One region of the Bacillus sp. SCT118 genome, then DNA from elsewhere that is predicted to be linked to it. Evidence: riboswitches for the same ligand, from Rfam matches in the RefSeq annotation. Region 1 holds a riboswitch; the other holds the start of a gene.
What was found. A riboswitch is a leader RNA that binds a small molecule or an ion and turns the genes downstream of it on or off. The one in region 1 is predicted to bind cyclic di-AMP.
Positions count from the first base shown of each region.

Region 2: another riboswitch for cyclic di-AMP. It lies ahead of ktrA (potassium uptake protein KtrA); the one in region 1 lies ahead of kimA (potassium transporter KimA).

Region 1 covers NZ_CP191225.1:3,553,525-3,564,581, reverse strand. The annotation lists gene ACQVGT_RS18365 (DNA topoisomerase III) at 1-672, shown strand, start outside; gene ACQVGT_RS18360 (glycosyl hydrolase family 8) at 876-1,964, shown strand; gene epsK (cyclic-di-GMP receptor EpsK) at 1,945-2,796, shown strand; gene ACQVGT_RS18350 (DUF2334 domain-containing protein) at 2,807-4,516, shown strand; gene ACQVGT_RS18345 (glycosyltransferase family 2 protein) at 4,509-5,771, shown strand; gene ACQVGT_RS18340 (cellulose biosynthesis cyclic di-GMP-binding regulatory protein BcsB) at 5,777-7,888, shown strand; cyclic di-AMP (ydaO/yuaA leader) riboswitch at 8,024-8,167, shown strand; gene kimA (potassium transporter KimA) at 8,360-10,183, shown strand; gene ACQVGT_RS18330 (NUDIX hydrolase) at 10,242-10,694, shown strand; gene ACQVGT_RS18325 (pyruvate oxidase) at 10,758-11,057, shown strand, end outside.
Region 2 covers NZ_CP191225.1:1,062,497-1,073,553, reverse strand. The annotation lists gene floT (flotillin lipid rafts scaffold protein FloT) at 1-1,331, opposite strand, end outside; gene ACQVGT_RS05355 (NfeD family membrane protein) at 1,352-1,876, opposite strand; gene ACQVGT_RS05350 (DinB family protein) at 2,044-2,532, shown strand; gene ACQVGT_RS05345 (MOSC domain-containing protein) at 2,538-3,116, opposite strand; gene gbsB (choline dehydrogenase) at 3,204-4,412, opposite strand; gene betB (betaine-aldehyde dehydrogenase) at 4,429-5,901, opposite strand; gene gbsR (transcriptional regulator GbsR) at 6,100-6,642, shown strand; gene bslA (biofilm surface layer hydrophobin BslA) at 6,839-7,384, shown strand; cyclic di-AMP (ydaO/yuaA leader) riboswitch at 7,529-7,677, shown strand; gene ktrA (potassium uptake protein KtrA) at 7,750-8,418, shown strand; gene ktrB (Ktr system potassium transporter KtrB) at 8,425-9,762, shown strand; gene ACQVGT_RS05310 (YiaA/YiaB family inner membrane protein) at 9,798-10,061, opposite strand; gene lytG (exo-glucosaminidase LytG) at 10,170-11,018, opposite strand.

The DNA of each region.
Region 1 (11,057 bases):
ACGCTTGGAGAAACAGGCGGCCTCGGCACGGTGGCAACGCGTGCCGACATTATTGAAAAACTGTTCAACAGCTTTTTAATCGAGAAAAAAAACCAAGATATTTTTATCACTTCTAAAGGAAAACAGCTCCTGCAGCTTGTTCCGGAGGATCTGAAATCACCGGCCTTAACAGCAGAATGGGAGCAAAAGCTGTCTGCGATCGCGGCCGGCAAATTGAAATCGGCTGTTTTTATTAAAGATATGAAGGCTTACGCTCACCAAACGGTAAAAGAAATCAAAAACAGCAGCCAAACCTTCCGACATGACAACATCACGGGAACGGCATGTCCGGAATGCGGCAAAATGATGCTGAAAGTAAACGGCAAACGCGGGACGATGCTCGTGTGCCAAGATCGTGAATGCGGAAGCAGAAAAACGATTGCCCGAAAAACAAACGCACGCTGCCCGAACTGCCATAAACGAATGGAGCTTCGCGGCCAAGGCGAGGGCCAAACCTTTGCGTGTGTGTGCGGTCACCGTGAAAAGCTCTCTGTATTTGAAAAACGAAAAAACAAAGACAAAGCGCGTGCTACCAAACGGGACGTATCCTCTTATATGAAAAAACAAAATAAAGATGAGCCGATTAACAATGCGCTGGCAGAACAGCTGAAAAAACTCGGTTTGGATAAATAATAGAAAAACCTGTGCTTATCGCACAGGTTTTTCTATTGGACTTAGGTCCTGTTTTCTTAATGTTCAAAAAGGGGGAAAAAAAGCTAGCAATCTGCATTTTTTTCTTTTATAGTAAATGTACTTTGTAACATGGCAGTCATATTTTCGTCTATAACTATTTGTGAGCGTCTGATTTGCTTCAGGCGACAAAGGGGGATTTGCCTGTGAGGCATGTACTAATTGCTGTCATCTTATTCTTCTTATCTATCGGACTTTCCGCAGGGTGTGCTGAAGCTGGAAACAAGATTCAAAATCAGTCGGCGACAGAAGTGAATGCCAGCCCGCTCCAGCCGGCGGAATATTTCATCTATTACAATTTAATGAATGACAAAGGGCTGATCAAAACCGATTTTTCAGACCAGCCTTCTTACTTGTCGGAATCTCTCGGACTGTGGATGGAGTTTCTGCTCAGCAAAAATGACGCACCGCATTTCCAGGATCAATATCAGCATCTGACTGATTCATTTCTGATGAGCAATCACTTGGTGACGTGGAAGATTCAAAATGGCCAAGCGAGCGGGACGAATGCGCTGATAGATGATATGAGAATTATGCTGTCTCTTGACCAAGCCGCCGAAAAGTGGGGCCGCAGCGACTACGCGCAAACGGCTAGGGATATCGGCACGTCTTTGAAGACATACAATATGAACAACGGGTTTTTTACAGACTTTTACGACTCACAGGCCGCTTCAAAGGATGTGACAATTTCATACGTCATGCCTGATGCCTTAGCTGTCTTAAAGAAGAATGGAATCATAGACGAAGAAACAGAACAGCGGAATGCCAATGTTCTCTATTCAGCTCCTTTAAAAAATGGCTTTCTGCCGAAGACATACAGCTCGGAGACGAAGGAATACACATATGATAGTGAAATCAACCTGATTGATCAGCTTTATGCTGCTTGGCATTTGCCGGAAGGGGATGAAAAAGCATCTGTTTTAGCGGACTGGATCAAGCAGGAATTTCAGAAAAACGGAAAGCTGTACGGGCGGTATTCGGCAGATACCAAGGAGCCTGCCGTCCAATATGAGTCTCCATCCGTATATGCCTTAGCCGCATTGTTTTTGACAAAACAGCATGAAAACAGTTATGTCATCAAAGCCATATATGACAGAATGAATGACTTTGAAATTCATGATCCGGTGAAATCGTATTATGGAGGCTATATGAGCGGCACTCAGACGCATTCATTTGACAATCTGCTGCCGCTGTTAGCCGAAAGGAAGCTTTTTAATGAAAATATCATTCAGTGAATCACAAAAATTATTTGCTTATTTTTCAGGGCTCATCGCGGCCCTGTCTTTGTTTATTTATTATGTGCCAGCCCAGCAATCAGAAGGTGCTCTGATCCTTTGCATCACATTTGTCGTCATCGCCGCAGGCATCTGGTTCGGCCCGATTTACGCGCTGGCAGTGACCTTAATCGTACTCTTTGTTCTCGGCACCTTAATGATGTTTTTCCAGACTGGACAGACATCGCTCTTTCCGGCTGAGGAAGGGCTGCGAATGCTTGTCGTGTGGGGAATCGCGCTTTTGCTGTTTTCTTTTATTTCTGGAAGAATCCACGATATTACAGCAGAGCTTCGGCGCTCAATGACACGGCTTCAATCCGAAATTAAAAGCTATGTTGCTGTTGACAGAGTGACTGGTTTTGATAACAAGCAAAGGATGAAGCTGGAGCTTTCAGAAGAAATCAAGCGGGCGGAGCGCTACGGCAATTCTTTCGTTTTTTTGCTGCTGCATATGCATTATTTCAAAGAGTTTAAGTCTTTGTACGGTGAAAAAGAAACGGACCGCCTCTTCCAATATGTCAGTCAGCAAATCAGGACAAGCGTTCGGGAAACGGATAAGAAATTCCGTCCCTCTGACGAGCGTATCGGGATCGTGCTGACGCACACGCCTGCTGAACATATGCCGGCCGTTCTGACTAAGCTGAAGAAACAATTGGATACATATCAGCTGGAAAATGGAAAGTATGTGTCGCTTACGTTCCACGTTTGCTTTTTGCCTTACCGCAACGATATCAAAACAGCTGAACAATTTTTAGAAGAACTGGAAAACGAGATGATGATGAATGAACTATAAAGGGATCACACTGCTATGCGTCATGATGCTTCTATTTTTAGCTATTGCGTCTTTTCCCGTTTCTGCGCAAGCGAAAGATCAGGATGCCGGCATTCTCATCATCTATACAACCTTGGATGGCAAAGAGTCGTCACAAGTCAAAATGCTCGATTTGCTTGCGGGCCACTTTACATCCCATGTGACAGTCAAAAAAGATTCAGACGTTGAAGCGTCGGATTTCAAAGGGAAAGACCATGTGATTTATTACGGCCAAACGAAAAGAAAGCTCAGCAAAAAATTGCTGTCTCTTATCAGCGGCGTAAAAAAACCGGTTGTCGCCATTGGCTATAACGCAGGCCAAATCAGCCAATTTTCCGGGCTTTCATTAGCCCGCAAAGAAAATGTGTTTCAGGTTCACAGCAGGTCGGAAAAGGCCGATGTGTCTCTGGAAAGCGGGCTTAACGTGCTGAGTGTATCAGGCCTGAAAGGAACGGCGCTTTACACCTTCAAAGCCGATGACGGCACAACGCATTCTTTTATATGGAAAACAAAAAAAGGGAATGTGTACATTGGATTAACAAATTTGTTAAATGACAATTTAATCGTGGCGAAACAGCTCAGAGAAGCTTTCGGAGAGAAGGCGGGGACGACGTTATTGTATTTGCGTCTCGAGGATATCAGCCCGATGTCTGATGAAAAATTGCTGCTTCAAGCCGGTACATACCTGCATAAGCGGCATATTCCTTTTATCCTGGCGGTCATTCCGGTTTACTTGAATCCGGAAACAGGCGACAAAGTGTATTTGTCTGATCAACCGAAGATGGTCAAGGTGCTGAAAAAGCTGCAAAGCATGGGCGGCAGTATCATTGTTCACGGCTATACTCACGCTTATCGCTACAGTGAAACAGGAGAGGGCTTTGAATTTTGGGATGCAAAGGCGGATCAGCCGATTACATCCGGAAATGCCGAAGACCCCCCGTCCGTTTTGGAGAAAGAACAGGACTTCCCGAACGAACAAGCCTATCACAGCTATCTCGAACCATTTCGGGAAAAGGAAGAAACGTATACAAAACAAAAACTGACGCGTGCCATTGAGGATTTGACATCGTCGGGTCTTTACCCGCTGGCGTTTGAAGCGCCGCATTACACGATGTCCGATTATGGCTATCAAATCGCCTCGCAGTATTTTACAAGCATTTTCGGCCAGGTCCAGCTCAGCAGCACAACATGGAAAACATCCGGTGCACCTCCGTTTGTGACTGCTCCTTCGATGTTGCACGGAATGACGCTTTATCCGGAAACGATCGGTTTTGTCGACACATCAAAGCAAAACCCGCTCGGTGAGATGGAGGAGCACATCTCCCAGATGATTGATTTTGAAGGCGGAGTAGCCGGAGGATTTTATCACCCGTACCTTGGGATGAAATATCTGCCGGAGCTCGTTGATCAGATGGAACGCATTCCAGACAGTGAATGGCTTGATTTAAAGAAAACGAAACAAACCGTCAAAACAGACAAAGTGGAAATTCATACAAGCGGTGACGGAACGATTCAGGTGAAAAACGGCGTAAGCGCCATTGACGAGTTTTTCGATCATCACCGGCAAACCCCTCTTGAAAAGGCGTTATGGATTCTCTCCGCTGTTGTGCTCTTATTTGTCATCATGTTTGTCAGTTATACGTTTTACTTGAGAGCCACATTGAAAAAACGAATTTTTAAGGAGAGAAGAAGCCTTGGGTAATACGCTGTTCTTTATCTCGCTAAGTTTAATATGGGTGATGCTTCTCTACCACATGTTCCTCATGCAGGGCGGGTTCCGCCACTATATGACCTTCGAACGGAATATCCCGAAGTGGAGAGAAAACATGAAGGAATTGCCGAAGGTCAGCGTCCTCATCCCGGCGCATAACGAAGAGGTTGTGATTCGGCAGACGCTGAAGGCGATGGTCAACCTTTATTATCCGAAGGACCGGCTGGAGATTATCGTCGTTAATGATAATTCATCAGACCGGACGGGTGATATCGTCAATGAATTTTCCGAGAAATACGATTTCATCAAAATGGTGATTACGAAGCCGCCAAATGCAGGAAAAGGAAAATCCTCTGCACTTAACTCGGGTTTTGCCGAATCGAACGGCGATGTGATCTGTGTGTATGACGCCGACAACACGCCTGAGAAAATGGCCGTGTATTACCTCGTGCTCGGCCTGATGAATGACGAAAAGGCAGGCGCCGTGGTAGGAAAATTCCGCGTCATCAATGCAGCAAAGACGCTGCTGACAAGGTTTATTAATATCGAAACGATCTGTTTTCAGTGGATGGCCCAGGGAGGCAGATGGAAGTGGTTCAAAATCGCCACGATCCCAGGCACCAACTTCGCGATCCGCAGAAGCATTATCGAAAAGCTCGGAGGCTGGGATGACAAAGCGCTCGCTGAGGATACTGAGCTGACCATCCGGGTGTATAATCTCGGCTACCACATCCGCTTTTTCCCTGCCGCCATCACGTGGGAGCAGGAACCGGAAACATGGAAGGTATGGTGGCGCCAGCGCACCCGATGGGCGCGCGGCAATCAATATGTCGTGCTCAAATTTTTGGCGCAGTTTTTTAAGCTGAAACGAAAACGGATTATCTTTGATTTGTTTTATTTTTTCTTTACGTACTTCCTGTTTTTCTTTGGCGTGATCATGTCAAATGCGATTTTTGTAGTGAATTTGTTTTATGATCTGCATTTGTCTGTTGGATTTTTGGCAATGATTCTCTGGATTTTGGCGTTTTTCTTATTTATGACAGAGGTCATGATTACGTTGAGCATTGAAAAAACAGAAATGAACAAGCAAAACTTTTTTATCGTATTTCTCATGTACTTCACATACTCGCAGGCATGGATTGTGCTTGTTATCTACTCTTTATTCGTAGAAATCAAGCACCGTTTATTCAAGCAAGAGGTCAAATGGTACAAGACAGAACGATACAATCAACATAAAAGCGGGTGACCTTTTTGAAACAAATAATGATTTTTCTCACAAGCTTCATGCTGCTGGTGATGACTGGACAAACGGCTCTTGCCAAAGACGTACAGGTCAGCGGTTCGCTCCTCGGGAAAAGCAGCCAAGAACAAGCCAAACAGCAGGTGCTGACAAGCGAGCTGATTACACTGTATGGATCAAAAGACAGCGCAGAGCTGACGTATCAGATCCCGGCAGGCGCCTCTTCGGGCAATCAGCAATTGGTAATCGAATACGAGGCATCAAATCTTTTAATTTCTCCATCATCGTTAACGGCTGTCATTGATGATGAACCGGTCAAGACGTTAAAGCTTGATGGTGATTCCAAACGGAAAACAGTGAAGCTGAATCTGAATAAAAGCCAGTCTGCGCAAGGCTATCACAACGTATCGCTGAAATTCTACGGCGTAATGAAAGAGGGCGTGTGCGTCAGACAGGATACATCAGGCAACTGGATCAAAATTTATCCGGACAGCCGGCTGACACTTGCTGACAGCAGTGAAGCGAAGGGAACGTCGCTGGACCATTATCCGTATCCTTTCGCCCAATCTGGAAATACAGCGGAAGAAACAGCCATCGTCATTCCGGATGACCCAAGTTCAGCAGAAATAGAAGCTGCTGTTAAAACAGAAGGCTATTTGAAAACGGTGGACAGCAGTGTCAGTATTGCGTATGTCACGGAATCTGAACTGAAAAAAATCGATAAGCCGACGATTGTTATCGGTGTGGACAAGCATTGGAACGGCAAAGTGAAAAAACTGTTGAAACAAGCCGGGCTACAGGCAAAAGGAGAAAACCTTCTGCTTGCGGAGCGAGTGCTGAAAGCAGAGGGCAAACAGCAGCCGGTTCTGTTTGCGCAAGCGGCGTCCGAGGACGCGCTCACTAAAAAAATCAGCGTGATGACAGATCAGACATATACAGGCCAGCTCAGCGGCGATACACTTTCAATCAGCAAGCTTCAGCAGACTGAAAAAAAAGAAAGCGATAAGCTGACCCTTGAGAATTTTGGAGCGGGCGATATCACAATTGGAGCCGACAAAACATCTTCAGCACATTATTTTTATCCGGCTTCGGCTGTTTTAGATGAAAACCAATCGGCGAAGCTGTCGCTTAAACTGAAAAAGTCTGAAACGATTCAAGCCTCAACGGCTGAAAACGAGTCAGCCTCTCAGGCCGCAGAACTGAAAGTGATGATCAACGGCCAGCCGCACTCGGTCCGACTTGATGAATTAGGAAAAGAAGATAAAAACGGATTCTATCATGTCACAGTGAAAGTGGACCCTAAGCTGCTGCAAAAAAACCGCTACATTGATATTCAGTTCGTCACGACCGGTTTAAAGGAAAACAACCCTTGCAACACCACTGATGAAGAAAAGTGGGTTTTTATCGATAAAAACAGTACATTATCATACGCCATCAAAGGCATGTCTCCGTCAGCGGATTTTCAAGAGTGGCCGCTGCCTTACGCCGGAAACCAGGATCAAACAACGTTAATCGTGCTTCCTGACACCGTAAGCCAATCGAAGCTAGAGGAGCATTCTCTCGTAACGGAATCCTTTGGCAGCGAAGCACAGCATTCATATACGGTAAAGAAATCATCTGACGTTACAGCAAAGGATGCGAAAGGACGAAACCTCATTTTCATAGGGGGGATCAATCAATTTTCTCTTCTGAAGGAGAAATCATCAGATCTGCTTGTGCCGCAGGAAAAGAACGGCTCGTTTGATGTATCTGGTTTCGAGATGCTGAATGAGACGACAAAACAAGTGGTATTTACCCAAGCATCGGTTTGGGATTCACGCTATACAATGGCTGTCTTTGCACCGTCAAAAGGAGATGGCACGGCTGTCACAAAAGAGATCATCAGTTATCTGAACAGCAACGATGAGTCGGCAACCGTCCTTAATGAAACAAATAGCCAGCAGGTGTTTACAAACCACCAGCAGCTCAAATCGGAAACAAACAGTTCCGACGCAGAACAATCAACACAGGATCATAGCCAGAAATGGATGTATATTGGTGTGCTGGCACTCATTATGGTGATTGCGGCAGTATTCATTTGGATTGCTGTAAGACGCAGAAAAAGAAAGACAGATACAGAATAAAACAGAGGCGATTTTAGCCTCTGTTTTTTTATTTTTGGTAAGTAAATTCCATTTGTGGAACCTGTCATTTTATTTTTTTCTCTCAGCCAATAAGCCTCTTTACAACGTGCGGGAACGGGAGTATGATCTCTTTTAGAAAACAAATCGCTTAATCTGAAATCAGAGCGGGGGACCCAATAGAACGGCTTTTTGCCGTTGGGGTGAATCCTTTTTAGGTAGGGCTAACTCTCATATGCCCGAATCCGTCAGCTAACCTCGTAAGCGTTCGTGAGAGGAGATGAATGAAACCTGTGTTCGATGTTATGGCACAGGGGCATCCGTTTGCCTCTGTGTTTTTTGTTGTTCATTTTTGAATGCAAATCGCATACAGAGACATCATAGCAGAAAGGACTATCATCAACATGTGAGAGCAAGACACTGATGTTTTATTGTTTTAATTGAAAAATGAGAAATTAAAAGGGGAAGACATCGATGTATCATTCAATCAAACGTTTTTTGATTGGGAAACCACTAAAATCCCAAGCAGCTGGAGAGCAAAAACTGACGAAATTAAAAGCCTTGGCTATGCTTTCCTCAGATGCGCTGTCATCTGTCGCATATGGGACAGAACAAATTCTAATCATTTTGGCAACAATCAGTGCTGCCGCATTTTGGTACTCCATTCCGATTGCGGTTGGCGTTCTCATCTTGCTGCTCGCACTGATTCTTTCATACAGGCAAATTATTTACGCTTATCCGCAGGGCGGCGGGGCGTATGTCGTTTCTAAAGAAAATCTCGGTGAAAAACCGGGATTGATTGCGGGCGGTTCATTGCTTGTTGATTATATTTTAACAGTAGCGGTAAGTATTTCCGCAGGCACGGACGCCATCACGTCAGCCTTTCCTGCATTGCATGATTATCATGTACCGATCGCTATTTTTCTCGTGTTAGTGATTATGATTTTGAACCTGCGCGGGCTTTCGGAATCGGCATCCATACTTGCCTACCCGGTTTATCTGTTTGTGGTGGCGCTTTTGGTTCTCATTGCAGTCGGGTTGTTTAAACTCATGACAGGACAAATAGACCAGCCAGCCCATCATACACCGCTCGGCACACCTGTAGCCGGCATTACGCTGTTTTTGCTGCTTAAGGCTTTTTCCTCCGGCTGCTCAGCATTGACCGGGGTTGAGGCCATTTCTAACGCGATTCCTGCATTCAAAAACCCGCCTGCGCGAAACGCGGCAAGAACGCTTGCGATGATGGGGATTTTGCTGGCGATTCTGTTTTCCGGCATCACGGTGCTCGCGTACGGGTATGGTACGGCGCCGAAGCCTGATGAAACAGTGGTTTCACAAATTGCGTCCGAAACCTTCGGGCGGAATGTGTTCTACTATGTCATCCAAGGTGTCACATCGCTTATTTTGGTTCTTGCTGCAAATACGGGATTTTCAGCCTTCCCGCAGCTTGCCTTCAATCTGGCGAGAGACCAGTATATGCCGCGAATGTTTACAGTCAGGGGCGACCGCTTAGGCTTCTCAAATGGGATTATCTTTTTAGGCTTTGCGTCCATTGTTCTCATTATCTTATTCGGAGGACAGACGGAGCACTTAATCCCTTTATATGCTGTGGGCGTATTTATTCCATTTACGCTTTCACAAACCGGCATGTGCATGAAATGGATCAAGCAAAAACCAAAAGGCTGGATCGGAAAAATGCTGATCAACTCCTGCGGCGCTCTGATCTCATTTATGGTTCTATCCATTCTGTTTGTGACGAAGTTTAATGTCGTATGGCCTGTGTTAATCTTTATGCCTATCGTCGTTTTGCTGTTTTTTGCGATTAAAAATCACTATACAGCGGTTGGCGAACAGCTTCGCATCGTAGACAAAGAGCCGGAAGAAATCAAAGGCACCGTTGTGATTGTGCCTGTGGCTGGTGTCACCACCGTCGTGCAAAAATCGATTCACTATGCGAAATCACTGTCCGATCAGGTGATCGCCGTTCACGTGTCATTTGACAGAGAACAGGAAAAGAAATTCGAAAAACGCTGGGAAGAGCTTAATAACGGCGTGCGTCTCGTGACGCTTCACTCCTCTTACAGAAGCCTTGTCCATCCGTTTGATAAGTTTTTGGAAACAGTTGAGGCAAAAGCGAAGAAGGAGCAGTTTTCCGTTATGGTGCTGTTTCCGCAATTTATAACGAAAAAACGCTGGCACACCATCCTTCACAACCAATCGGCCTTCCTCCTCAGAGTCCGGCTGTTCTGGAAAAAGGACATAATGGTTGCCACACTGCCGTATCACTTTAAAAAGTAAAGCTCTAGGACCAAGGGAATCACCTTGGTCCTTTTTTGTTGGAAAAGGAGGTATGGCGGTGTATACACAAGGTGCTTTTGTGATCGCACTGAACGAAAGTCAGCAAATTCTGCTGGTGAAACGAAAAGATGTCCCTCTATGGGATTTGCCGGGCGGCAGGGTTGATCCCGGGGAATCGGCTGAGGAAGCGGCAGTGCGGGAGGTATTGGAAGAAACGGGATACAATGCAGCGCTTTCTGCGAAAATAGGTGTTTACCTAAGGCCAAAGTTTCAAGATGAACAGCATGTGTTTTTCGGAAGCATAACAGGCGGACAAGCAATGGCTAACGGCACAGAGACAGCGGGATTAAAGTGGGTTTCTCCGGGGCGTTTGCCGCTTTTTATGGTGCCGAACCGAAAAAGGCAGATCAATGATTTCAAAAACGGCGCTCAAGATGTAAATGTCACCGTCAAGGATAGCGGGTTGCTCGCGGCGATCGACCTGTTGAAAAGAAGACTGGGCAAGCGATAAAGGTCTCCGGGTTTTAAAGCCTTTCTCCTGTGGTATTTAAAAAAGGAAAAAGGAGGATACGTTATGGCACACAAAACTGCAGGACAAGTAATGACAGAGCTGCTTGAGCAATGGGGAGTTGATCATGTATACGGCATCCCCGGAGACAGTATAAATGAGTTTATTGAAGAATTAAGACACGAAAGAAATCAACTGAAGTTCATTCAAACCCGCCACGAAGAGGTAGCGGCACTGGCAGCCGCGGCTGAAGCAAAACTCACCGGCAAGATCGGAGTCTGTCTGTCAATCGCAGGGCCGGGAGCGGTACACTTATTAAATGGTTTATATGATGCAAAAGCGGACGGCGCCCCTGTGCTGGCGATT
Region 2 (11,057 bases), 1.5 Mb from region 1:
CCGCTTCCTCCTGTATCGACAACGGTGATTTTATCAATATTTGAAAGAGGTGCCGCTGCTTGTTTCGCGTATTCCGGAAGCATTTTGACAATCATATCGAAAATCGCCGCCTGCCCGTACTGTTCAAAGGCAGCCGCAATTTTCTCTTTTGCTTCCGCTTCTGCAAGACCTTTCAGGCGGATAACCTCTGCCTCTGTCTCTCCTTTCGCTTTTTCCGCTTCTGCTTTTGCTAGCCCGTCAATTCTTACTTTTTCCGCCTCAGCCTTTGCCATTGCTTCAATACTGTACTTCTTGGCATCGGCTTCCGCGAGCTGTTTGGCTTTCTCAGCTGCTGCGGACTGCTCAACAGAATAACGGTCTGCATCGGCTTTTTTCTTTACCTCTGAGTCGTATTGACGTTCACGGCGAAGAATTTCTTTTTCTTCTAGTTCTATTTGTTTTTGGCGTTCGATAATTTTAACCTGCATTTCCTGCTCTGTGACTTGCTGGCGCGCTCTGGCAGTCTCTAAATCATATGCCTGGTCGGCATTCGCTTTTGCCGTATCTTGTTCTCTGCGGAATTCAGCCATTTTGAGCTGATTGAGTTTTTCAGCTTCAGCGATTTCCGTCGCCCGTTCAAGTTCTGATTTTTTTGCGTCTTTATCGGCTTCTGCCCGCTTAATTCGGGTTTCTTTATCAGCCTCTGCTGTTGCGATATCAGCATCGCGTTTTACTTGGGCAATTCTCGGTTTCCCTAATGATTCAAGATAACCGTTTTTATCACGAACATCTTTAATGGTAAACGAGACGATTACAAGCCCCATTTTCGCGAGATCCTGTGAAGCGACACGCTGCACCTCTTGAGAGAATTTTTCTCTGTTTTTATAGATTTCTTCTACTGTCATTGAGCCGAGAATGGAACGAAGGTGGCCTTCTAAAACCTCCCGCGCTTCCTGCTCACGGTCGTCTTTTGATTTCCCTAAAAATTGTTCGGCCGCTGTAGCGATTTCTCCTATAGAACCGCCGATTTTAATAATCGCAGTTCCATCGGCCATTACTGGCACTCCTTGTTCTGTATAGACTTCAGGTGTCGAAACATCGAGTTTGCTTGATAATAAGCTTAGCGGCTCTGCCTGCTGGAAGACGGGAAGGACAAAGGTTCCTCCGCCGCGGACGATTTTAATACGGTTGCCGCCTTCATCGACATGAACATTTTTATTCCCCAGATAGCTCCCTGTTACAATTAACGCTTCATCAGGCCCTGCTGTACGATACTTCGTAATAAACACAGCTATTAGTGCAATTAATAAAAAGAATACAACTCCGATGATCATTATAATCGGCATTGTCATATCAAATTCCTCCTTTTATGTTAAATGGGTTCATGCGGAGTAACCGAAAGAACTCCGTTGTTAATATCTACGACTAACACCGTTGTCCCGTAACTGATCTGCTGATTATCAAAACTGACCGCTGACTTTGAAATGGTGCCTCCTATCCCTTCTATGACCACTTCACCAAACCCGTCAACCGGAACAGCTGTAATCACTTTACCGAGTCTTCCTCTGAGATCATCTTCTCTATATGCCAATGATTCTTCTGCAGATGATAATGGTACCAGTACAAAGATGTGAAGCAATACCACCAGCATGATTGAAAGGATGCAAGATAAAAGCGCAATCAGCAAGCTTGACAGAGGCAATACGAGTTCACCTATATATCCGCCCGCTGAAAAACATGTGAAAAATGAGAGCACTAATGTCGGATTAAGAAACGGAATGCCTTCCAGCAGCCCTGCAAATACATCTCCGAAAAACAGAAATAACAGCGTAAGGCTGCCCGCAATAATAAGCGTATAAAGATAAATTGTTTGTATAGGTACTCCAAATAACTCCAATTTCCTCATCCTTTCTTCATCAATGCATTGATGAACGGCTGCCGTTACCATTTATACGAGACACCACGGGAAAAGTTTCAAAATTTTAAGACAAATAACCCATTTGAAGTGCTTTATAAATGATAATTGCTTATATATATGGTAATGTCATTTTAGGAGGAGATATGATGAGTATCTTTAATGAAGCCAGATTAGAAACGTGGAACGAATTGAAAGGACTTTCTGACGAAAAGCTGAACCAAAAGCCTTCTGCTGAAGAATGGAGCATACGGGAAGTTCTTGACCATTTGAAAAAAATCGATATGACCGCACAAAAAATGTTGAAGGAACGTGTAAAGGACGCTCCGATTAAAGAAATTGAAGAAAAACCGCTTGAGGTAGCACAGGACAGAAATAATAAACGGAAAGCCCCGAGTCATCTTGAGCCTGCGCATGATTTTATTTCAGGCAGCCAAATGAAACGTGAGCTTGATGTGGTAAGAGAGCAGCTGACTGCTGCGATTGCCTCTCTGAAAGAAGAAGATTTTGAAAGAGTGCTTCCGCATCCTGTGTTTCAAGAGCTGACTGTCAGACAGTGGATCGATTTTATCGGCCATCATGAAAAACGGCATCTCAGCCAAATGAAAGAAATTAAAGAAAAGATAGAAAGGGCCTGATTTCATCAGACCCTTTCTGCTTTTCGTTTGACTTTTCGCTGATAGGAATGAACTTCTATTTTATCACCTGTGTAAACAGCACCAGGTCTCTCCACAATACAGACAATCCCTCTAATGCCAAGTGCGTGGCGGACGAAAGCCGGCGCGAGCTTCGGTTGGTCCGGATAATAAGACTGAATGACTTCTCCCGGCTGGATACACGGATCATTTTCGCCCTCACACAGCAGAGCCGCTCCGCTCGGAAAAATAATCCGGCTTCCTTCTTTTAATGAAGTAAGATCTGGCATACCGCTGACTGCCACATTCGCCCCGAGCCATTCCGGCAAAATCCTCGGCACTCCCATTTTTAAAGCGATTTCGTTGCATTCCTCTATTGAAACAATTGAAATTTGTCTGCGGTTGAAAATTTCAGTCCCTCTTGAAAACATTGGTTCTCTGGCTCCCGCTTTTTTGGTCAGACCAAAATGCAAGTCTCCGGGGATGCCGCCATAATCAAAATCAAGCTTGTCCATTTGCTTTGTTACGAAGCTTTCTGTATCTGCGATATATAAGCCTTCCGCTTTTGCAGTCATACGCTTCCACATCAGCTGGCACCTTCCTTCTTATCTAAAATTCCCACCTATGCTTCATTATCCCAAAAAATCCCGCTCTGTAAAGGAGCGGGATTTTGATTATACCGTTTTAGGCGTAAGGTTAAAGCAGCGTTTGTAGATCCAGTTGTATGCTTTTTCATTTAAATCTCTAGGGTTTCCGAAGGTTTGCGGATCTTTCATTGCTTCTTTAGACAAGCGTTCGATCATATTAGGTGATACTCCCTGCTCTTCTAAAGTCGGCACTTCTAAATCTTCGACCAGATCATACATCCAATTGACAGATGCTTTCGCAGCTTCTTCTGTTTTCATCTTGCTTGTATCAATACCGAACGCTTTCGCAATACGCGCAAACTTCTCAGGATAGCCCTTCCAGTTGTATTCCATGACAGGGCCCATCATCGCCGCTACACATTGGCCGTGAGCGACTGGGATAATACCGCCAAGCGTTTGGCTCATCGCATGAGCCGCGCCCGCTGATTCACTTCCGTAAGAAAGACCAGCAAGCATCGCAGCCTGCGCCATTCCGTACCTTGCTTCCAGATCCTCTCCGTCAGCAAATGCCCTCTTAATGTAATGAGCAGCATACTCAATCGCCATTAAGGCAACCGCATCCGTGATTGGCTGTGCAAATTTCATTGTATAGCACTCAATGGCATGGGCGAGCGCATCAATTCCCGTCATAGCTGTTACATGCGGAGGCATTGAAACATGAAGCTCAGGATCAATGATGGTCAAGTGCGCTGCAATCAGCGGACCGCCCGTGTTGAATTTGAATTCTCTTTCTTCATCTGTGATAACCGCCCATTGGGTTACTTCTGATCCTGTTCCAGCTGTAGTAGGAATTGTCGTCAGCGGAGGAATGCGGTTTTCCAGCGGTTTTTTCCCATCTGCCGCTTCATAATCAAGCACGCTTCCTTCGTGAGTCGCTTCTACTCCGATTGCTTTTGCTGTATCCATGGAGCTTCCGCCTCCGACTGCCACCAAACCATTACAGTTCTCTTTTTTGTAAAGCTCAGATCCTTCATTCACCAGACGGACAGGCGGGTTTGGCTCAACTTTATTAAAGAGCACCACTTCAATGCCTGCTTCTTTAAGTGATTCGATTACAGGATCAGCAACACCGGCTTTATAAATCCCTGGGTCTGTGACAAGGAGCGCTTTTGAAACGCCCAGTGCAGCTACTTCCTCACCCGTATGCTTGATGGCTCCGATTCCATGCTTAATCACAGTCGGAATTTCAAATGTGTGGAATTTCTGCATGCTTTCTACCTTCATATTTAATGTCATCATCAATCTCCCCCTCTTATGAATTGAACCAGTTAACCGCTGCCGGTTTTGTATTGCGGTATACATGTTTGACTTCTGTGTATTCTTCAAGGCCTATTTTTCCAAGCTCGCGTCCGAACCCGGATTGCTTATATCCGCCCCATGGCGCTTGTGCAAAGTACGGATGAAAATCGTTGATCCAAACGGTTCCCATTCTCAAGCGGGCTGCTACCCGTTCGCACTTTTCAATATCTTTTGACCATACCGCTCCAGCCAAGCCATAGATGGTATCATTCGCAAGCTCGATTACCTCTTCTTCAGAGCTGAAGGTTTCGACTGTCAATACAGGACCGAAAACCTCTTCCTGAACGATTCTCATGTCAGAATTACAGTTTGAGAAAATAGTAGGTTCATAGAAAAAGCCGTTTTGAAGCGCAGGATCTTCCGGGCGTTTGCCTCCTGTCTCCAGCTTCGCGCCTTCCTCTATTCCGATCTCTACATATTTTTCTACCTTTGCCCTGTGCTCCGCCGAAATAAGCGGACCGCTTTCTGTCTCAGCATGAAAACCGTTTCCGAGTTTTATGCGTTTTGCCCGTTTGACCAGCTCCGCCAAAAATTGATCATGAATGGCATCCTCAACAAGCAAGCGGGAACCTGCAGAGCATACTTGGCCGGCGTGGAAAAATACAGCGTTTAAGGCCTGATCAACCGCAACTTCTAAATCCGCGTCCTTGAAAACAATATTTGGGTTTTTCCCGCCAAGTTCAAGGGCGATTTTTTTGACGTTTCCGCTTGCCGCCCGCATGATTTTTTTGCCTGTTTCAATTCCGCCCGTAAATGAAATCAAATCGACGTCTTTGTTTACGGCAAGCTCGTCGCCCACTGTGGCTCCCGGTCCAAGAACAAGATTTGCGACACCTTTTGGAACACCGGCTTCTTCCATCAGCTTAAAGACTTTGATTGTCGTCAGCGGCGTAATCTCACTCGGCTTCATGACGATTGTGTTTCCTGCAGCCAGTGCAGGGGCGATTTTCCAGCTCGCTTGAAGGAGCGGATAATTCCATGGAGTAATCTGGCCGCAAACCCCGATTGGCTCCCTAATAATTTTGCTTTCTGAATCAGGAATCGGAGATGAAATGATCTCTCCGCCATCTTTGTCTGCCAAGCCGGCGTAATATTGAAAAACATTGGCGATATCGTCCATATCGGCCTTGCTTTCTTCGAGTGTTTTTCCTGTATCAAGAGATTCAAGCTCAGCCAGCTCCTCAAGATCGCGTCTGATTAATTCCGCAATTTTCAGAACAATTTTCCCGCGTTCAAGCCCGGATAGCGATGACCATTCTCCTTTGTCAAATGCTCTGCGTGCGGCTGCGATTGCTTTGATGGCGTCCTCTCGCCCTCCCTCGCTTACAGTTGCAATTTCTTCTTGATTAAATGGGTTGATAATACTGCGGATCTGTTCTTTTTCGGCACTGATCCATTCTCCGTCAATGAATAATGTTTGACTCATATAAGCCTCCTTGACGTAAATAAAGTTTGTTAAATAAAAATTTAATGTTTTTAACAACCTTAATCTAACATATGGTTTTTAAACTGTCAAAGTCCCATTTCGATTTTTCTTTTTGACTTTTCCTCATGTTTCGTTAAGATAAAGAACATAAAGAAATAACTTAACGAATTTAATTTTCTAAAGGAAAAGAGGGTCAGTATGGATGAAAATCCAGAATTTGCAGCTATAGAACAGGCTCGGGATCTTGTTATTGACTCCATTGCTGAAACGATGGATCTTTACGGAATTACCCGCAGTGTCGGGATTTTATATGGGACGATGTATATGAGGGATGAGATGACGCTTGACGAAATGCGTGAGGAGTTGCAAATGAGCAAACCAAGCATGAGCACAGGCGTCAAAAAGCTTCAAGACTTAAATGTAGTGAAAAAAACATTTCACCGGGGAATCCGCAAGCATACATTTGTGGCTGAAAAGGATTTCTTTAAATTTTTCACAAATTTCTTTCCACCTAAATGGGAGCGGGAGGTTCAAGTGAATGTAGCAGCGATCGAGGAAGCTCAAGCTGATTTACAAAAGGTTTTAAGCAAGGAAGATCTCGATGAGGATATCAAAAATGAGGCACTGCAGTTATACGATCAGCTGGAAAGCTCTAAAGCTTACTATGACTGGCTGAAACGGCTTGCTGAATCGGTGCAGACCGGAGAAATTTTTAAATTTATACCGATCGAAACAAAGTAAAGCAGAAAACGTCTGGGAAACCAGGCGTTTTTTTGATGTAACTACTACAAATTTGAAAAATACGGGAAAAACACCCCATTTACTTCCAAAATATTTGATGGTAATTTTATGTAGGTAAAATTTGTATTTGGCCTTCAGAGGAGGTGAAAAGCGGGCAGGCCTGTTTAATTTATCATTTTTTAGGGGGAATTTTGTTATGAAACGCAAATTATTATCTTCTTTGGCAATTAGTGCATTAAGTCTCGGGTTACTCGTTTCTGCACCTACAGCTTCTTTCGCGGCTGAATCTACATCAACTAAAGCTCATACTGAATCTACTATGAGAACACAGTCTACAGCTTCATTGTTCGCAACAATCACTGGCGCCAGCAAAACGGAATGGTCTTTCTCAGATATCGAATTGACTTACCGTCCAAACACGCTTCTCAGCCTTGGCGTTATGGAGTTTACATTGCCAAGCGGATTTACTGCAAACACGAAAGACACATTGAACGGAAATGCCTTGCGTACAACACAGATCCTCAATAACGGGAAAACAGTAAGAGTTCCTTTGGCACTTGATTTGTTAGGAGCTGGCGAATTCAAATTAAAACTGAATAACAAAACACTTCCTGCCGCTGGTACATATACTTTCCGTGCGGAGAATAAATCATTAAGCATCGGAAATAAATTTTACGCAGAAGCCAGCATTGACGTGGCTAAGCGCAGCACTCCTCCGACTCAGCCTTGCGGTTGCAACTAATGTAAAAGACCGGTTAACGCCGGTCTTTTTTGCGTTTTACCCTCCCCTTTTTCTCTAATCCCCGTTATCTTTTTTCTGGTTTAAAATTTAAATTGACAAACACTAGAAACAGGAGTAAATTCTTGAGTGTTCAATTTCATACAGTCTCTTTTACCGCTTAATCAAACACGAACGGGGGAACCAACGATTGGCTGTTTTATTAACAGCCTTGGGGTGAATCTTACTAAGTAAGAGGGGGTACTCTGAATCCCTAATCCGACAGCTAACCTCGTAGGCGTATACAGAGAGGAGGTCTATTATCGGCCATTCTTTGCAATGGTCTTTTTTGCTTCAAAAACGTTAATTCACTAAGGGAGATATGAACATTGGGAAGAATTAAAAATAAGCAATTTGCCGTGATCGGGCTGGGCCGGTTTGGCGGCAGCATTTGTAAAGAACTTCATAGAATGGGGCATGAGGTCCTTGCGGTTGATATCAACGAAGAAAAGGTCAATGCATATGCTTCTTACGCCACTCATGCGGTAATTGCCAACGCCACCGAAGAAAACGAATTGCTTTCATTAGGAATACGCAATTTTGAATATGTGATTGTTGCCATCGGAGCAAATATTCAAGCGAGTACGCTGACCACCCTATTATTAAAGGAGCTTGATATTCCAAATATTTGGGTAAAGGCTCAAAACTATTATCATCACAAGGTGCTTGAAAAAATCGGCGCTGACCGCATTATTCATCCTGAAAAAGATATGGGGGTTAAAATCGCACAAAGCCTTTCAGACGAAAATGTTTTGAATTACATTGATCTATCTGATGAATACAGTATTGTCGAGCTGCTGGCTACGCGCAAGCTTGATTCAAAATCGATTATTGACCTGAATGTAAGAGCAAAGTACGGCTGCACGATCCTGGCCATTAAACACCATGGAGATATCTGTCTTTCCCCCGCGCCTGAAGACATCATTCACGAGCAAGATTGCCTGGTGATCATGGGCCACAAAAAGGATATTAAACGTTTTGAAAACGAAGGGATGTAGACAAAGGTGACACTTCAAAAGGATAAAGTGATCAAATGGGTTCGGTTTACACCGCCTCAAGTGCTTGCCATTGGTTTTTTCCTTACCATTATCATCGGGGCTGTCCTATTAATGCTTCCGATTTCCACTACGAAGCCATTGTCATGGATAGATGCCCTTTTTACTGCGGCTTCCGCTACAACTGTTACAGGGCTTGCTGTTGTCGATACCGGTACTCAATTTACGGTATTCGGGCAAACAGTAATTATGGGGCTGATTCAGATTGGCGGGCTTGGATTTATGACATTTGCGGTCTTGATCGTCATGATATTAGGAAAAAAAATCGGCTTAAAAGAACGAATGCTCGTCCAGGAAGCCTTAAACCAGCCGACAATCGGCGGTGTCATTGGCCTTGTCAAAGTCCTGTTTCTGTTTTCGATCAGTATTGAATTGATAGCAGCACTCATTTTATCCATCAGGCTTGTACCTCAGTACGGCTGGTCATCCGGCTTGTTTGCCAGTTTGTTTCACGCAATATCTGCTTTTAACAATGCCGGGTTTTCGTTGTGGCCTGATAATTTGATGAGCTACGTTGGCGATCCTACAGTAAACCTCGTGATTACTTTCCTATTTATTACAGGAGGGATCGGATTTACGGTTCTGTTTGATGTGATGAAAAATCGGCGTTTTAAAGCTTTTTCTTTACATACAAAGCTCATGCTTACAGGAACGCTGATGTTGAATGCGATTGCTATGCTTGCGATCTTTATTTTAGAATACAGCAACCCTGGGACGCTCGGCCACCTGCATATAGTGGATAAACTGTGGGCGTCCTATTTTCAAGCGGTGACGCCGAGAACCGCAGGCTTCAATTCTCTAGATTTTGGAAGCATGAGAGAAGGAACAATTGTATTTACTTTATTATTGATGTTTATCGGAGCAGGAAGCGCATCAACGGCGAGCGGCATTAAGCTGACTACGTTCATCGTGATTTTAACATCTGTTATTGCTTACTTGAGAGGTAAAAAAGAAACGGTTATTTTCCGCCGTTCCATCAAATATCCGATTATCATTAAAGCTTTAGCTGTGAGCGTCACCAGTTTGTTCATCGTGTTTTTAGGGATTTTCGCCCTGACGATCACAGAACAAGCGCCATTTCTTCAAATTGTGTTTGAAACCTTTTCCGCATTCGGAACTGTCGGCCTTACGATGGGGCTTACTCCTGAACTGACAACAGCTGGCAAGTGTATCATTATTGTCATCATGTTTATCGGAAGAATTGGTCCTTTAACGTTCGTGTTTTCATTCGCAAAAACAGAGCAATCAAATATCCGTTATCCTGACGGCGAAGTGTTTACAGGGTGATATCAAAAAATCCGGCGTGCAGTCGCCGGATTTTTTTATGATTCGATATGAGATTGATTTTGTCTTTTTTCCTGTTCCGCGATGATTTCATTATCCTCCGCGTTATCACGGGTTACTTTTTGTGTAAGAATCGCACCAACTGCTACAAGTATCATAACAGCGATGTAATAACCTTTTTCATTGAGTTCCAGATTATCAGCATTATAGAGTCCGATACTAAACAAAAATACTCCCGCAAAAAAAGTAAAATAAGCTAATACTGTAAAGGCAACCGTGTTTCTGCGTCTATATTTCTGCACCTTTGTTCCCTCCCGAAAGCATAGTTAAAAAGTGATAACTTCCGTGGAATATTATACCTCAAATTCCCCAGAATGGAACAAAGAATTAAAAATACCAGTAAAAAGGGCTTAGGTTGCCTCCTTTATTTCAACAGCTGAATCATCAATCCAGCCAATAAGTTTATCATTGATTTGGAATTGGTACCATACAGACTGGCCTTTCTGTTTTTTAGACACAACCTTTATATCTTTGCCGACGTAAGATTGGGCAGAGGTAAGCCTTATGGACCGATCATCAGTAGAAGGCTTGGACCATACATCTTGAACGGCACTGTCTTTAATAGAGGCGTTTAAATCCACAGATTTGAGGGATGGATTTACCTCATCGTACTCATCTAAATCGTATTTTTCCACAATAGCGCTGATTTTGTCAGCGTAGTCAGGATCTGTAGCATATCCTGATGTTTGCAGGGCGGTTGCCGCTTCCTTATAATTCCCTGCCTCAAGCACCGGTTTATACTTCTTTTTATTCCACGATGTGCCACGGACGAACAATTGGGCGTGATCATCCATAGATTCAAAAAACGTGCTGTATTTTCGAAACTTCGCGCGAATGGTTTTTCTTTTCCCTTTTTCAACTTCGTCCGTTTCCATCGTGACATGATGGCCTTTATAATTCCCTTTTACGCCAAAAAGGTTGTTGGCCTTAGCAGCCAGTTCACTGTTCCCCCAGTCCGATTCGAGAATGGCCTGAGCAATTGTGATGCTGGGGAGAACATGGTATTTTTCATACAAAATTTGGGCATGTCCGGACAGACTGTCTATAAACACTTGCTGTTCATCGATTTCTTCAGTTTCTTTGGATATTTCAATCGGTTTTGATAAAGTTGTCGCTAAAACAAACAGAGCTAGCGGAATCGATACAAGGAAAAATAGTGAAATCAAGAGTTTACGTTTTTTAAGTTTTTTACGGGCCATGAAAACCTTCCTTCGAATTAAAAGATTACGAATGTAAAA